2 linked regions of the Lacticaseibacillus paracasei subsp. paracasei genome follow. The protein of the gene in region 1 interacts with the protein of each later gene in a pairwise test. Links are inferred from orthologs where the notes say so. Each region holds a gene or a part of one and is shown in the gene's direction. Other genes may lie near its edges.

Evidence for each region.
Region 2: the proteins of pepT (region 1) and tpiA interact in binary tests that used the Escherichia coli proteins (3 or more experiments, as listed by UniProt). The link is inferred for Lacticaseibacillus paracasei subsp. paracasei from one-to-one orthologs.

What each region holds. Positions count from the first base shown.
Region 1 is NZ_AP012541.1:307,332-316,259, reverse strand. Bases 3,588-6,549 are described here. They hold pepT (peptidase T), read left to right. Parts: upstream 3,588-4,425; coding sequence 4,426-5,673; downstream 5,674-6,549. Other genes in these bases: LBPC_RS01525 (BglG family transcription antiterminator), read left to right, coding at 6,102-6,549; LBPC_RS01535 (peptide ABC transporter substrate-binding protein), read right to left, coding at 3,588-4,310. Outside these bases: LBPC_RS01545 (ECF transporter S component), read right to left, coding at 1-476; LBPC_RS01540 (GNAT family N-acetyltransferase), read left to right, coding at 1,794-2,435; more of LBPC_RS01535, read right to left, coding at 2,670-3,587; more of LBPC_RS01525, read left to right, coding at 6,550-7,895; LBPC_RS01520 (M20/M25/M40 family metallo-hydrolase), read left to right, coding at 7,880-8,920. UniProt on the Escherichia coli protein: Cleaves the N-terminal amino acid of tripeptides.
Region 2 is NZ_AP012541.1:961,422-970,158, forward strand. Bases 1,972-4,742 are described here. They hold tpiA (triose-phosphate isomerase), read left to right. Parts: upstream 1,972-2,864; coding sequence 2,865-3,620; downstream 3,621-4,742. Other genes in these bases: LBPC_RS04840 (phosphoglycerate kinase), read left to right, coding at 1,972-2,790; eno (phosphopyruvate hydratase), read left to right, coding at 3,669-4,742. Outside these bases: LBPC_RS04830 (sugar-binding transcriptional regulator), read left to right, coding at 1-349; gap (type I glyceraldehyde-3-phosphate dehydrogenase), read left to right, coding at 386-1,408; more of LBPC_RS04840, read left to right, coding at 1,600-1,971; more of eno, read left to right, coding at 4,743-4,973; LBPC_RS04855 (MFS transporter), read left to right, coding at 5,303-6,565; LBPC_RS04860 (hypothetical protein), read left to right, coding at 6,571-6,927; LBPC_RS04865 (ClC family H(+)/Cl(-) exchange transporter), read left to right, coding at 7,016-8,587. UniProt on the Escherichia coli protein: Involved in the gluconeogenesis. Catalyzes stereospecifically the conversion of dihydroxyacetone phosphate (DHAP) to D-glyceraldehyde-3-phosphate (G3P).

The sequences.
Region 1 (8,928 bases):
AACAAGCGAACCACCACAAGCGCCAAAATCATGCCAAGACTGTAAGCGCCGTATCCAAGTTTGAAATACTCGTAGGTAAAACTGAACACCGTGGTCCCAATCGCTGCGTACAAAAGACTCACGACGTCATAACGCCGATAACGTGTCACCATAAAGCCGGCCTCGCTGCCCAAACCTTGAACAAATCCAGAAAGCAAGACTGCTGGGCCAAAGTACGACCCGTAAAGCATCTCCGCTAAAGCAGCGAAACATTCGCCTAAAATTGAACTGCCTTTTTTTCGCAACAGCATCGTCGTCATCGGCGCCGCCATCACCCACATGCCAAACAACAATTCATTGGCAAACGGTGCATAACCCAGCGGTGTCAAAGCAGCTGCTACAACGGCATAAATTGCATCGGCACCCATGAAAACACCGCCGAAGAGGAAGGCTAAAAACGCCAGCAAAACCACATCGCGCAAAGACCATTTATCCATCAAAATAACCCCCGTTTTCCTCAAATAAAGACAGACGGGGGCTAAAAACGCGAATCATTACCAATCACGCCAACACCTATTCATGTTCAAAAAAGGACCCATCACCAAAATTTGGTGGGGCCCATGAAAACACAAACAAGCATCGTTACAGAACGATTCACTTCTTCGACATTTCCCTGCGGCAGTCCTAACTGCATCAGGTTCCATGGGTATCATCTCAGCTTTACAGCACCCCAAATGTTTCTATTCGATTGTAAAGGGAGTATATCATGTTTTATTTGGAACCGCTAGCAGGCAAGTGTCAACTGACGCAGAAACCTGATACTGAACTTGATATCAACGGATTGCGTTCGCCGTGCTTAAAATGATTTCTCCACTAGAAAAAGACTCACAAGTCATGCTATTCTTGAAACAGAAAAAGCCGCCGCGTGTCAGCGCAACGGCCGGGCAGAAATGCCCTCACAGAACCATCCAATGAACGATGGCTACTAGAATAGGCAACTAAAAGCCGCGAAGTCCCAGCGAAGGAAGTGCGGCTTTTAGTTTGCCTATTTTTCTCGAACTTTGTCGAGCGCCTGTTGGAATTCGGCCACTGCTAAAACGCTTTCACTCGCGCAGAAACCTGATACTGACTTCGATCAACATGTTGCCTACACTGTACTCAAAAATGATTCATACACTAGAAAAAGACTCACAAGTCATGCTATACTGAAATCAGAAAAAGCCGTTGCGCTGGAACGCAACGGCCGGGCAAAGTGCCCTCACAGAACCATCCAATGAACGATGGCTACTAGAATAGGCAACTAAAAGCCGCGAAATCCCAGCTGAAGGACTGCGGCTTTTAGTTTGCCTATTTTTCTCGAACTTTGTCGAGCGCCTGTTGGAATTCGGCCACTGCTAGTAGCAGTCTGGTACTGGCTTTGACCAGCCTTGTTAGGGCGACCACCAGTACCATGCACGAAACCACGCAGGCCGTGATCGTCGTTAATGCAGCGACCACAGACAAGCTTGTGTACCTTTCACATCAATGTGTGGCTGATAGGTTTCCCCATACGCACCACCACCTCTCTGATCCGATACCACCGCTCATTATCCTTTTCTGTGTTGCAATCAGTCTATCAGAATAACTGATTCCGTCATGCCTTCGTGTCAACTATACCGCTTTTTAACAAAGCTCATTCGAAATTTACAAGCCTTCATCTCTAGGTAAAATGAAGCATATATCATTCTTTTTGTTCCACATATTTTTATCTAATATTTTTTAGAAGTAATGATCAAAGCCATTATTAATCATCATGTCCTTTTAAGGAGGGCCCCATGACAACCACGATTCGCCCTGAACAACCGTCAGATTATCGACAAGTTGAAACTATTCATCGCAATGCTTTCTGGAATCTTTATGTCCCCGGCGCTGATGAACATTATTTAGCGCATATCATTCGAGATCATGCCGATTTCGTTCCTGAACTGGCTCTTGTGCTTGAACGCAATGCACAAGTGATTGGCAATATTATGTATACCAAGGCTAAATTAATTGATGAAGCCGTTGTTGAGAAAACGATTCTCACATTTGGTCCGGTCGCCATTGATCCAGCCTTTCAACGGCAAGGTTTCGGTAAGCAATTGATGGAAGTGTCCATGAAGCGAGCTGTTGAACTTGGTTACGACACCATCGTGATTTTTGGCGATCCCGACAACTATGTCGAGCGCGGGTTTAAGAGTTGCCAGAAGTTCAATGTCTGGGCGGCAAATAACACGCAGCCCACTGCCATGCTCGTGAAGGTTCTCAAACCAAATGTACTGGATGGCAGAAAGTGGACTTATCACGAGAGCTCGGCGATGGGTTATGACAAAGAAGCCGCAGCACGTTTTGATGCCACCTTTCCAACCAAGGCAAAGGGCTATCAGGCTAGTCAAGAAGCCTTCTATATTTTGAGTCACTCTGTGTTAAAGTCGTGATGCCAGCCATGAATGGGTTTTGAAGTGAACATGCATCGCCGTCTACCATAACGAGTTCCCCAGCCGAGAAACCTGCGTGTCAGGACCGTAGTCGCATTGGTCAACACACCCAAAGCCGCTTACTCTCCGGTTTCTAACTAGGCTGGCTTGCACTCAAAAAAATAGCGCGTCATGCTTACTGGGGAAAGCCCCAGCGGCATGATGCGCTATTTTGATTAAGCATGTTGTTCGTGACTACTTGATATACGCCGTCTTGAAGTCATACGGGGTGCCGTTTGGATTAAACGATACGCCCTTGACCGTTGGCCGCAGCAGTTGCAGGTTATTCGCCTGATACAGTGGCAACGTGCCTTGATCGTTCATCAAGATCTTTTCAGCATCTTGCAGCATTGTCCAACGTTTCTGCGGTTCATTGCCGTACTTAGTCTCAGTTTCGCTAAGTAATTGATCAAGTTTGGTATTTTTATAACCAGAAGTGTTGTAGCCAGAATTGCTGATCCAAACATCAAGGAAGTTGTAGGCATCGGCGAAGATTGATTGCCAACCAGTCACAACCATATCGTAATTACCAGACATCATGGCTTGTAGCCGTTGCGCCTTAGGAATGCTCTTAATCGTAACTTTGACATGCGGCAAACTTTCGAAAGCCCCTTGTAAGTATTCAGCAACTTGCTTAGAAACGTCAGCATCGTCTGCCAACAGCGTCAGGTTAAGCTCACTCTGACCAGATTCTTTCATACCTTCTGCAAATAGCTTCTTGGCCTTTGCCTTGTTATAAGCAACAGCACTCTTGACCTGCGTTGTCTGGGCAAAATCAGCACCTGTTTTTTGGTTGGTCTGTAACCCAATTGGCACGAAGCCCAACGCTGGTTTGGAACCGTCCTTTAAGACGTTCTTAGTGACCGCATTGCGATCAACGACCATTGAAAAGGCTTGCCGAATTTTGAGATTTTTAAAAGCCGGTACCTGTTTTTGATTCAAGTCAACTCGTGTCATATTGGATGACAGACGCTTAATCGCATCCTTATCATTAAGATGTGCTGCGGCCTGCTCACCAGTGAGAACAATTGAATCAAGTTTGTTGGTCTGATAAAGGTTCATACCTGTTTGAACATCCTTGATCACTGTCTCGTTGACTTTGCTCAACTTAACATTCTTTTTGTCCCAATATTCTGGATTCTTAACCAACGTCCAGCTATCACTGGCGCCGTTCCATTTTGTTAATTTAAATGGACCACTATAAACCTGCGCAGATGATGTTGTCCCGTATGATTTGCCATATTTTTCAACAGTTTTTTGGTTTTGCGGATAATATAATGGGAAAGCTAACATTTTCTTGAAGTAAGCCGTTGGATTCTCCAGTGTGATCGTCAGATGTTTGCTATCTGTCGCCTTAATCCCTAAATCACTCGCAGGTTTAGTGCCTTTAATAATAGCACTGGCATTCTTAACTGGCGCGAAGTAAAAGGCATCTGTTGCCTTCGTTTTAGGATCCACTGTGCGTTGCCAACTATAAACGAAATCCTGTGCCGTGATCGGATCGCCATTACTCCATTTTGCATTACGCAAGGTCACATTGTAAGTCATGCCGTCCTTACTAGTGGTCACCTTTTTGGCCAAAGCCAATTGAGTCTTTTGTCCTTTGTCTGTTAGCCGATAAATCCCTTCCTGCGTATTCGTCATCATTTGAAAAGACACGGTATCTGTCGACATAGATGGATCATTGGTCACAATGGAAGAAATTTCTGACCAATTTAGCGTCTGAGCCTTCTTCGATTGACTTGTACTACTACTGCTGTTTGACGAACAGCCAGCAGCTACCAACGCCAATGCAGCGAGTGGCAACATCAGTGTCCATTTTTTTAACTTAAACATATGTATTCCCTCCAAAAATCGCGGTAACAATCAACTATTGACAAAATACTAAGCCAGATCCAAACTTATTGCAATGCAATATTAATATTTTTCTCATCGAAAGGCAGGGATTTCATTGACAATACACATTGATTTGCCACAGTTACAATCTGACTTTATTCGGTACGCTAAGGTCAATACACGCTCCTATCCAGGGCGTGACACCACGCCCTCAACGCCAGGCCAGACTGAATTGGCTAAGCTTTTAGTCGCACAACTGAAGGACTTGGGACTCCAAGATGTCGGTCTTAATCCGGCCAACGGTTTTGTGACGGCCACACTGCCGGCCAACATTGACAAGCCGACAAAAAGTTTTGGGATCATCGCGCATTTGGATACCGCGGATTACAATGCGGAAAATGTGCAACCGCAAGTGCATCCTAATTACGATGGCAAACCGATTCATTTTGATAACGGCCTGAGCCTGACTGTTGAGCAGTTTCCAGCATTGAAACGGTATTTTGGCCAAACTTTAATTACCGGTGATGGCACCACATTGTTGGGGGTAGATGATAAAGCCGGGATTGCTGGCGCGGTAGCCACCGCCCGTTATCTGTTGGCTCATCCGGAAGTGAAGCATGGCTTGATCAAATTCGGCTTCGGCCCTGATGAAGAAATCGGGACTGGTGCGGATAAATTTGATGCTAAGGGATTTGCGACTGATTTTGCCTACACTTTGGACAATGGCGATCCTGGCCAAATTGAATATGAAACCTTTAACGCTGCACAGGCAACGGTGACCATCGAAGGTACCTCGGTTCATCCCGGCGAGGCGAAGGATTTGATGATTAACGCCAATACACTTGGTCGGCAATTGGATGCAGCATTGCCACTGTTCGATCGACCTGAATTCAGTGACGGCCATGAAGGTTACTTCCTGTTACTGAAATTCCATGGCGAAATCAGCGATGCTCAGTTGGTTTATATTATCCGGGATTTTGATCGCCAAAAGTTTGATGCGCGCAAAGCCTACTTTATGAAAACCATTGATGAGTTGAACGCCCCATTTGACCATCCGCGGTTTAAAGTTGAGATGCATGACCAGTATTACAACATGGCCGACATCATCAACAAAGATCCCTATCCGCTGCGCTTAGCTGAAGCTGGCATTCAAGCGGCTGGCATGACACCTAAGACAATTCCATTCCGTGGCGGCACTGATGGTTCAAAAATTACTTATCAAGGCATTCCAACGCCTAACCTGTTCAATGGCGGTATCAACTTTCACGGTCCTTATGAAGTAGTTTCGACTGAAGCGATGGGCAAAATTGCTGAGACCTTGGTCCATATGGCCGAACTGAATGCAGCTGGAACGGTTGACTAACATACAGTTGATACAATGACGATCAATCATTTACTCACTAAATCGTTTTTCAGAAATCATCTGAAAAACGATTTTTTGTTTGCATAAAAATATCGCCAATGGTTGCTGCAGAATATTTTGACAACACTCTTTGGAGATGGAAATTAACGAAACAACGCTATTAATATTATTCTATTTATTATGCGGGTAATGATTCTCATCGTATTATAGTCGCTTTCACCTCGTCAGTAATCTGTTTTGTTGTTAAACTACCTGACGGATAACGAGATAAACCAGCATGCTCAGGGTTTCTTAGCTTTCATCTGGACAAACTTGCAATGGTGACATTTTTGCCAACAACAGGTGCAAAAGTGGGACTTTTTGTTGGTTATATTGTCCGGCATAATGACGATGTTGATGGAAGCGCTTACTGATTGGAGGGCGAGTCATTGCGTGAACAAACCATTATCAACGCTTTACAAACCAACGGGCCGATGTCCGCAGCTGCTTTAGCAGCGACGTTGGGGGTCTCGCGGCGAACACTGCAAAGTGATTTTCGGCAATTAAATGAAGACAACACCGGTTTTATCATTACGGTTACCCGCAATGTGGGTTATCAGTTGACCATCACCGATAGTGCGCAGTTTGCTGCTTATCAAGCTAGTTTGCAAGATCAAGCACAACCGGCCATGCCGGCGAAACGATTGCCTGCCTTAATGCACGCCTTGCTGACCACGACCGAGTATCTAACAGTGGCGCAGTTAGCCGAGCACGAGCTGATCAGTTCAAAACAGTTGCAACGCGATTTACGCGAGTTGGAAAAGTTGCTGATTGGCACACCACTGCAATTGGAACGTAAGGCACATTACGGTATCCGACTTCAAGGCGAATGGCAAAGTCGCATTCATGCCTTACAACAACGGGGCTTGCCGCCGCATCATCAGACTTTGTGTCAGCGTTTAATGCCATTGGGGTTGGATCCAGCAATCACGGCGCAGTTTGCTGGCGAGGTTGGTTGGTCACTGGCGGTCAAAGGCCAGGCAACCGTGCCTGCGCCAACGACAGCGGCTTTTGCTGGCTTATTAGCCGATAGTCGGCTTAGTGAAGAAGCATGGCAATTTTTGACCGTCAGTTTCGCTGCGAAACACAAACAACTCACCACGCGGCTGGACCACGACCTGTTGAAAACAAAACTGCAAGCTTATTTCACCGCTTTAGATATGCGGCACAAAACTGATTTCGCCACCCATCCCGAATTTTTGTCGCTCATGTATTTTCATGTGTTGGCACTGATCGGACGATTGCAGAAACATCAAAGTTTGGCAGGGTTAAGTCTGGAACCATTGGCCCGTGACTACCCGATTGCGTTCAACTGGGCGGTCCAATTTGCCCAGTGGCTGACTCGCGAATATCAAATAGCGGTACCAAAAACCGAGATTGGTTATTTGACTACTCATCTGTTAGTCCCGCTCGAACAGGCACACGAGGCTTGGAGTCGGCGGCTGTATAAGATCGCAGTTCTTTGTGGCACTGGCGGCGGGATTGCGACGTTATTGTGTTTACGATTGCGCCGCATTTTCCCTGAGGCTGTGATCCAGACATTCGGTCTTAATGAACTCACTGCAATTCATGAGCTTGAACCAGATTTACTGTTCACGGTGACTGAGTTAACCGAGACGTTTGACTGTCCAGTCGTTCGGATTGATGAATTGGCATCTGATCTGGATTTTGCCAACCTGCGTCACGAACTATCAATGGCGGCACGCAGCAATAATACTGACACGTTGGTCGATTTACTAACACCGGCGTTGTTTTTCCAGACAAGTCAGGCGGCAGATTATCACGCTTTATTGCTCGCACTGACCGCCACCATGACTTCTTATTGTGGTCAGTCAGATTATGCCGAATCAGTGATGCAGCGGGAAAACTTTTTAGCAACCATCTATGACAACGGCATTGCGATTCCGCATCCCCTGTCATTCAATGCTGAAAAGAACGCCGTTGCGGTGGTGGTCTTGCCAAATGGTGCTGGCGGCAGTTCTCGACCGGTTAAGTTAGTCTGGTTAATCGCATTAAAACGCGATCAGCTACCGTTGCATCGCACACTAACAACGCAATTAGCAGCCTTAATGCAACAGCCAGATGTCATCGAGCAACTCGTCCACCAAACTGATTTCACCCGATTCATTAACATTTTACGCACGGCACTGGAAGGAGCAGAGCAAACATGGATTTACAACTGATGGCTGCGCTAAGTAACGCAGATGCAATCGCGTCCAACGAAGGCGAGGTTCGCACCATTTTGCGCGATTATCTAAAGCCTGTCGATCTAAAAGTTCAGACTGATGGCCTTGGCTCATTGATTTTCACGAAACGAACGGTTAAACCAGCGTTTTCGGTCATGATTTACGGTCATATGGATGAAGTCGGCTATATGGTGCGCACGATAACGCCTGAAGGTCTGTTGCGGTTGATGGTGGTTGGCGGCGTTAAGCCACTGGCAAGTCATTGGCAAAGCGTCCGCGTGACCACGGTTTCTGGCCAAAAACTGCCGGGTATGGTCATTCGTGATGAGAGTTTGGCCGCATTTGATCAGATTCTATGTGACGTTGGTGCCAATAGCGCAGCAGAAGTCGCAGCCCTTGGGATCACCATTGGCGACATGGTCACTTTTTCGACTGACTTCACCGAGTATGCTGCAGATGGCGTTTTTGGCGGTAAGGCGCTTGATGACCGGCTGGGCTGTTATGTCGGCGCACGCCTGCTGCAGGAATTAGCTGAAGATGAGTTACCGTTTACTTTACGTTTTGCCGCGACCAGCAGTGAGGAGGTCGGGATTCGAGGGGCGAAAACCGCAACTCAACTGATCCAGCCTGATCTCGCATTTATCGTCGATGTCGCCACCTTCCAAAATCCGCGCGAACGTAGCGAAGTGAACCAACGCCAAGTCGGCAGCGGCCCGATCCTGACGCACTTTGACCGCACCTTGGCACCTAATCGCACGTTGCAACAATTTGTGAAAGAAACTGCCGCAACCGCCTCCCTGCCGCTGCAGCTGGATATGTTTAACGGTGGCGGTACTGACGGTGGTGAAGCCCATAAAGTCGGTGTTGGCATTCCGACTGTCGTCACAATTCTGCCATGCCGCTATGGTCACTGTGCCCAATCGTTAGCGCAGGCACAGGATGTGGATCAAATGGTCGCTTTATATGCCGCAATGTGTCGACGACTGACCGTGGCAACGGCGGAGAAAGCTCGTTCATTTTGATCGTCTGG
Region 2 (8,737 bases), 650 kb from region 1 along the record:
AGGGCTGATTGATAAGGCTCAGGTCGTGATTCATAGTGTGGGTGACGCTTTAGTCATGGCTCGTCGCCGTGGCATGTCATCTGACACGATCAGCATGTTGAAAGCCAAACATGCCGTTGCCGAAGCATTCGGTGTTTTCTACGATGCGAGCGGCAAGGTCGTTTACAAGATACCGCAGATTGGTTTACAGCTCGCGGATCTTGATCATATACCGTATGTATTCGCTGTTGCTGCTGGCAAAAGTAAGTCCAAAGCAATTGCGGCATATATGCAACACGCACCGAGTCGGACGTGGCTGTTAACAGACGTCGGTGCAACTAATTCGATTTTAACTGGGGCAACCCGTTAGAATAAAACCTTATTTCCTAAAGGAGGAAATTTTAGCATGACTGTTAAGATTGGTATTAATGGTTTTGGCCGTATCGGTCGTTTGGCATTCCGTCGTATTTACGAATTGGGTGCAAAGAGCAATGACATCCAGGTTGTTGCAATTAACGATCTGACCAGCCCAACCATGCTGGCTCACTTGCTGAAGTATGATTCAACCCACGGTACTTTCCCTGGTGAAGTTAGTGCAACCGATAACGGTATCGTCGTTGACGGTAAAGAATACCGTGTCTACGCAGAACCGCAAGCCCAGAATATTCCTTGGGTTAAGAACGATGGCGTTGACTATGTTCTTGAATGCACAGGCTTCTACACCTCTGCTGAAAAGTCACAAGCTCATTTGGACGCAGGCGCAAAGCGTGTTCTGATTTCTGCCCCAGCCGGCAAGATGAAGACCATCGTTTACAACGTCAACGATGACACTCTGAATGCAGACGACAAGATTGTTTCTGCTGGTTCTTGCACAACCAACTGCTTGGCACCAATGGCTTACTTCCTGAACAAGGAATTCGGCATCGAAGTTGGTACCATGACCACCGTTCATGCTTACACCTCAACTCAGATGTTGCTTGACGGCCCAGTTCGCGGTGGCAACCTGCGCGCTGCACGTTCCGCTGCTGCTAACACGATTCCTCACAGCACAGGTGCTGCTAAGGCTATCGGTTTGGTTATCCCAGAATTGAACGGCAAGTTGCAGGGTCACGCACAGCGTGTTTCTGTTGTTGACGGTTCTTTGACCGAATTGGTTTCCATCTTGAAGACCAAGAACGTTACTGCTGACCAAGTTAACGAAGCTATCAAGAAGCACACCGAAAACAACCCTAGCTTTGGCTGGAACGAAGACGAAATCGTATCTTCCGATGTTATCGGTACGACACAAGGTTCAATCTTTGATCCTACACAGACCGAAGTTACAACTGCTGGTGACTATCAATTAGTTAAGACGGTTGCTTGGTACGATAACGAATATGGCTTTACTTGCCAGATGATCCGTACCTTGCTGAAATTTGCTACTCTCTAATCCGGAGTAACGCTTTTCTAGCCGCAACATCCGAAGCGGAGGGAGCTTACTCCCTCCGCTTTTTTTTGGAAATAGGCGATCAATTCTCAGGATGTTTTAGCATCCTGCTGAAAACGAGCGCTTATTTCTGGTGTTAAGCGGTCGTTACTTGAAGTTAAGTCATCTTTAGGAAAAATAGGAGGTCATTTCTCTTGGCTAAATTAATTGTTTCAGACTTAGATGTTAAGGACAAAAAAGTTCTGATCCGCGTTGACTTCAACGTGCCGATCAAAGATGGTGTTATCGGTGATGATAACCGGATCGTGGCAGCATTGCCAACCATCCAGTATGTTATTGATCATGGTGGCAAGGCAATCCTTTTGTCACATCTCGGCCGTGTCAAGACCGAAGAAGACAAGGCTAAGCTGACCTTGAAGCCAGTTGCAGAACGTTTGAGTGAATTGCTGAAGAAGCCAGTGACATTTGTCCCGGCAACTCGCGGCAAGGAACTTGAAGATGCTATCAACAAGATGAATGATGGCGACGTTCTTGTTATGGAAAACACCCGGTTTGAAGATCTTGACGGCAAGAAAGAATCCGGCAACGATCCTGAACTTGGCAAGTACTGGGCAAGTCTTGGCGACTTATTCGTTAACGATGCCTTTGGGACTGCACACCGCAGCCATGCTTCAAACGTCGGCATTGCTTCCAACATGAAGCAAACTGCTGCCGGCTTCTTGATGGAAAAGGAAATCAAGTTCTTAGGCGATGCCGTTGACAACCCGAAACACCCATTCATTGCTATCTTGGGTGGTGCAAAGGTTTCCGATAAGATCGGCGTGATCGAAAACTTGGTACCTAAGGCTGATAAGATTCTTATCGGCGGCGGCATGACCTATACTTTCTATGCTGCTAAGGGTATGAGCATCGGTAAGTCTTTGGTTGAAAAAGACAAGATCGAACTTGCCAAGAAGATCATGGATCAGGCTGGCGACAAGCTGCTTTTGCCGGTTGATTCCGTTGTTGCAACTGAATTCTCTAACGATGCCCCACATAAAGTTGTTGACGGCGACATTCCTGATGGCTATATGGCCTTGGATATCGGCCCGAAGACAATCAAAGAATTCAAAGATGCTTTGCAAGGTGCCAAGACCGTTGTTTGGAATGGCCCAATGGGTGTCTTCGAAATGAGCAACTATGCTGAAGGGACCCTTGAAGTCGGCCGTGCCCTTGGCGACTTGAAGGATGCTACTACAATTATCGGCGGCGGCGATTCAACAGCTGCTGCTAAGCAATTGGGTATTGCACCTAAGATTACCCATATTTCCACTGGCGGTGGCGCTAGCCTTGAATATCTTGAAGGCAAGACCTTGCCAGGTATCGCAGCTATTTCTGACAAGTAATTGTCAGGCATGCTGATCTAACAGTCACTACCGGCAGACGGTGTCTGTCGGTACATATGAAAGGAAGATATGCCATGCGTACACCATTCATTGCTGGTAACTGGAAAATGAACAAAAATCCTAAGGAAACGCAAGAATTCTTAGACGGCGTTAAAGGCAAGTTGCCTGATGCAAGCAAGGTTGAGACTGTCATTGGCGCACCTGCCATTGATTTGACCACCTTAGTTGCTGGCGCTGAAGGCACACCTTTGAAGACGGCGGCTGAAAACTGCTACTTTGAAGACGAAGGTGCCTTCACTGGTGAAACCAGCCCGAAAGCTTTGAAAGAAATGAACGTTGATTACGTCATTATCGGTCACAGCGAACGTCGCGGCTATTTCCACGAAACCGATGAAGATATCAATAAGAAGGCTAAGGCCATCTTTAAGAACAATCTTTTGCCAATCATTTGCTGCGGCGAAAGTTTGGCTCAGCGCGAAGCTGGCCAAACCGAAGACTGGGTTGCTTCACAGATTGAAGCTGCTTTGGCCGGTTTAAGTGCTGACCAAGTCAAAGTTTCAGTCTTAGCCTATGAACCAATCTGGGCTATCGGGACAGGTAAGACGGCAACTGCCGATCAGGCACAAGAAGTTGTCGCACATATTCGTGCAACGGTTGAGAAGTTGTATAATAAAGATACGGCAGATGCTGTTCGTATTCTTTACGGCGGCTCTGTTAAACCAGCGAACGTCAAGGAATTAATGGCTAAGCCTGATATCGATGGCGGTTTAGTCGGTGGCGCTTCGATGGATCCTGAAAGTTTCATCGCCTTGGCTAACTACCAAGATTAATCTGGGTTCTACTATTAAACAGCCTTCTGGCAAAAAGGAGAAGAATTTATGTCTATCATTACTGATGTATTGGCACGCGAAGTCTTAGACTCCCGTGGCAACCCTACTGTTGAAGTTGAATTGTACACTGAAGACGGCGGCTTTGGCCGTGCGTTGGTACCATCAGGTGCTTCAACCGGTGAACACGAAGCCGTTGAACTTCGTGATGGTGACAAGGATCGTTTTGGCGGCAAGGGTGTTTTGAAGGCCGTTGGTCATGTGAACAACGAAATCGCTAAGGCGGTTATTGGCCTTGACGTGACTGAACAACGCCTGATTGACCAAACCATGATTGACCTTGACGGTACCCCGAACAAGGGCAAGTTTGGCGCCAATGCTATCTTGGGTGTTTCCTTGGCTGCAGCCCGTGCTGCTGCTGATGAAGTTGGCCTGCCATTGTATCAATATCTTGGCGGCCCGAATGCCCACGTTCTGCCAACGCCAATGATGAACGTCCTCAATGGTGGTGCACACTCAACCAACACCGTTGACTTCCAGGAATTCATGATCATGCCTGTTGGCGCTAAGAGCGTTCGTGAAGCTGTTCGGATGGGTTCAGAAACCTTCCATGCTTTACAGGCACTGTTGAAGAGTAAAGGCGACATCACCGCTGTTGGTGATGAAGGCGGCTTTGCCCCGAACTTGAAGGATAACGAAGAAGCCTTCGAACTTCTTGTTGAAGCAATCAAGAAGGCTGGCTACAAGCCAGGCGACGACATTGCTTTGGCCTTTGACGTTGCTGCTTCAGAAATGTACGATGCCGAGAGCAAGACATACACAACCAAGTGGTCTAACCCTGACAAGAAGTACACCACTGAAGAATGGACCGACATGATTGATGGTTACATTAACAAGTACCCAATTGTTTCTGTTGAAGATCCTATCGACGAAAACGACTGGGAAGGCTGGCAGACATTCACCAAGAAGATGGGCGACAAAGTCCAAATCGTTGGTGATGATCTGTTTGTTACCAACACCGACTACCTGAAGAAGGGTATCGATATGGGTGTTGCTAACTCCATCCTGATCAAGCTGAACCAGATCGGTACATTGACCGAAACCTTCGAAGCCATCGAAATGGCTAAAGAAGCTGGTTACACAGCTGTTGTTTCACATCGTTCCGGTGAAACTGAAGATACAACGATTGCTGACTTGGTTGTTGCAACCAACGCTGGCCAGATCAAGACTGGTTCAATGAGCCGGACAGATCGTATCGCTAAGTACAACCAGTTAATGCGGATCGAAGATCAACTGGGTGCACAATCCTTGTACAAGGGCCGCAAGTCCTTCTACAATGTGAAAGCAATCGACTAATTTGCTTAATTAGTTGGCAGCTTGGAAAGCACGTTTCCGTTAAGGAGCGTGCTTTTTTTGTGGAGCGTGAGCTGGCGCGGTTAGAAACCAGAGTTTGTAAGTTCAAGGTCCTTACATGCAGGTTTCTGCGCCAGCGAGCGCGTTTAATTGTGCGCGAACAGGAGCGCTTAGAAGCCGGAACATAAGTGGCTTCGACCAAATGGCGTGGTTTTAGCGAGGTCGCTTGGGTTGAAAGAATCAGGATTTTTTAATCGGTGAGACTGAATCGCGGTTGTCGGGTGCACCTTTCTGTATACTAGGGATAAGCACAAATGAAAGGACAGTTTTCTATGCAAACGACGCCACCTCATTGGCAACGAAACATTGCTATCTTTTTGCTTGGTCAATTTCTTTCTGGCATTACCAGTATGACGGTTCAGTATGCGATCATTTGGCACTTAACGGCTAAAACTGGTTCTGCAACGATTCTCAGCATTGCTACTTTATTAGGTATGTTGCCGACGATTTTGCTGAGTCCTTTTGTCGGGCCTTATATTGATCGCTTGAACAAGAAAATGTTGTTGATTGTACCGGATATTGTCGCCGCTATGGTGGCACTTATTTTGAGTGCCGTTGGCGAGTTCGGTGGCTTTTTTCCTGTTTGGCTGATCTTTGTGTCGTTGCTGGTGCGGGCGTTGGCACAAACATTCCAGATGCCGACGATTCAGGCTATTTTGCCAACCATGGTCCCTGGTGATCAGTTGACGCGCGTGAACGGTCAACTCGGTGTAGTGAATTCGGCGAACATGATTATTGCGCCGGCACTGGGAGCTGTCCTTTTTGGCCTGATGCCGATGCCGCTTTTGATTTTGTTAGATGTTTTAGGTGCGATTCTAGGAGTCAGCTTGCTGTTGTTCGTTAGTATTCCAGAAAATCGCTTGGTCGGGACAACCGTCCATGTTGCGCAGGATGCCAAGGTCGGGTGGCAATTGTTGCGAGGCAATCGTGGCCTGTGGTATATGACTTTAATTGGCATGTTGACGACGTTTGCCTTCATGCCAGCCGCTAGTATGTATCCTTTAATGACCATGCGTTATTTTCATGGCACTGTCGGTCAAGCTGGGTTGATTGAAGTTGTTTATTTTGCTGGCTCGTTACTTGGCGGCCTGCTCATTAGCGTCTTTGGCCATTTTCGTGATCGTATTCATCCGATTGTCTGGGGGATGGTGGTCATTGGCGTGACGTTTGGATTAAGTGGTGTTTTGCCACGAACTGAAAATGGCTTTTTATGGTTTCTTATCTTGAATGGCGTTGCTGGCTTAGCTTGGCCGTTTTTCAACACGCCTCTGATCGCGATGTATCAGCAAAGCTATGCTCCTGAGACGCTCGGACGGGTTATGGGGATTTTGAATGCGCTAATGAGTCTGCCAGGGCCGGTCGGCTTGATCTTTGCTGGTCCCATCGCCGATCGCTTTGGTGTCGCAACTTTATTTGTAGTTGCAGGGATCGGCGTGTTACTGGCCGCTGGCGTTATGTTCGGCTTGAAGATCACCCGTGAATATGACCGCCAGTTGCAAGCAGATGGGTCATCAGATTTGACTAAAAGGGGATAGATCGTATGAAAAAATTTTTCACCGTGTTTGCTCGGCTAGAAGTTGTTTTAGGATTGACGATGTTATGGATGACGTGGGATGTCGGCTTGCGAGCATCTGGCCAGATTTTTGGCGCCTTAGTTGTTTTAATCGGGATTGTGCTTTTATACGGGTTGATCATTTATGCGTTGATTGGCTGGTTCATGGATCCTACGCACCGTTACTGGTATGTGCTGACACTGGTGCTAACTTTGCTGTACAACGTGTTAGCCTGGACCTTTCCCAGCGTCATGATCCAAACATGGGCCACATATCCATTTCCGCTTATCACTTTGTTAATCGGTGTAATGTTGGTTTGGGTGGCTCGGCAAGAAAAACAATAATTGGTTTTGCTGACTCGGGTGACTGAGTCGTTTTTGATTCCCAGCCAGAGGTATATACTGAGATCATGTTGTACTGGAGGGGAATTACTTGGCACGACCTGTAAAAGAAAAATTTGACGTTACTCGCCTGCGATTTGTGCTACTCGGACTACTCGTTGGTTTAATGAGCGGCACTGTTGTCAGCGCGTTTCGCTATTGTATTGAAGTAGGGCTGCGCTATAGTCGGCTGGTATATGGGCACTTGCGAATAGCGCCGTTTGTCTGGTGGCAATGGGCGTTGTTGATCGGTGTCAATCTTGGTTTGGCGTTAATCGTGGCGTGGCTTCTCAAGAAAGAGCCCTATATTTCTGGCTCTGGGATTCCGCAAGTTGAAGGCCAATTGGCTGGTGAATTGGAGATGCACTGGTGGTCGATCCTCTGGCGAAAATTTGTCGGCGGTGTTCTGGCGCTGGGGCCTGGGTTGTTTCTCGGACGGGAAGGACCGTCGATTCAGTTAGGCGCTTCAGTCGGGCAAGGTTTAGCTGCTGGGTTCAAGCTATCAGGAACTGATCGGCGATTGTTAATTGCATCCGGTTCCGCTGCTGGCTTGGCGGCGGCGTTTAATGCACCCATTGCTGGGACCTTGTTTGTCTTAGAAGAGGTTTATCATAATTTCTCACCGCTTGTTTGGTTAACGGCATTGGCTGGGGCAATTGGATCGGATTTTGTTTCACTGAATGTTTTCGGACTTGTTCCGGTGCTGCATTTAAGCTATTCGCGTAGTTTACCTGTATCGAGTTATTGGCATTTAATTTTGCTAGGCATTCTTTTGGGCTTGTTTGGGTACTTATACCAGCGAATCTTGTTGGTGATGCCGCGGTGGTATCGCAACTTGACACATTTACCGCGGCCATTACAAGGCATTGTACCGTTTCTGCTGGTGATTCTGGTTGGCTATTTTGCACCAAACTTACTTGGTGGTGGCAATGGTTTGATTGTCGGTTTTGGCCAGTATGTGCCATCTTTGCTTGTATTGATCGCAATTTTTGTTGTACGTTTCGTTTTTTCAATGATTTCATATGGTTCTGGATTACCAGGTGGCATTTTTCTGCCGATTCTTTCTTTGGGTGCCGTGATCGGTGCCATTTATGGCGTCTTCATGAATCAACTCGGCTTATTGCCGCACGTCTATATCATGAACTTAATCATTTTTTCAATGGCCGGTTACTTTGCTGGCATTGGAAAAGCACCGTTTACTGCGATTCTATTGGTAACGGAGATGGTTGGTAATTTGACGCATTTGATGCCGTTAGCGGTTCTATCGTTAACTGCTTATCTCGTGGTTGATTTGCTTGGCGGTGCGCCGATCTATGAAGCGTTACTCGAGCAAATGACAATGCCGAAAACAGTTCAACAGCTTCATCGACCCGACCGACTGGAAATACCGGTTTTCTTCGGCAGTCCCTTGAATGGCAAAATGGTCCGCGATATGCCATGGCCTAAAGAAGCATTACTAATCGGAATCCGGCGTGGCGAACAGGAAGTGATTCCACATGGTGATTCCTTGATCCGTGAAGGTGATACGTTGGTGCTGTTAACGGATGCGACCCAACGTGCTCGGGTCAAGCGGCGGATTGATGCGCTATCGGCGGCGTTGGGGAAAACGCACCAAAACTCATGAGCAAGTTATCTGTCAGGACGTTGACGTGCTTTTATTGTGAGTTATTTTACTTGCTGTGAGACGGTTCAAGTAGCTAAAAAGGTGGATTTCAGCAAAGATGCCTCTTTTAGGTAGAATGCGTTCGCCTTTATGTTGCTTTTATGCTAAACT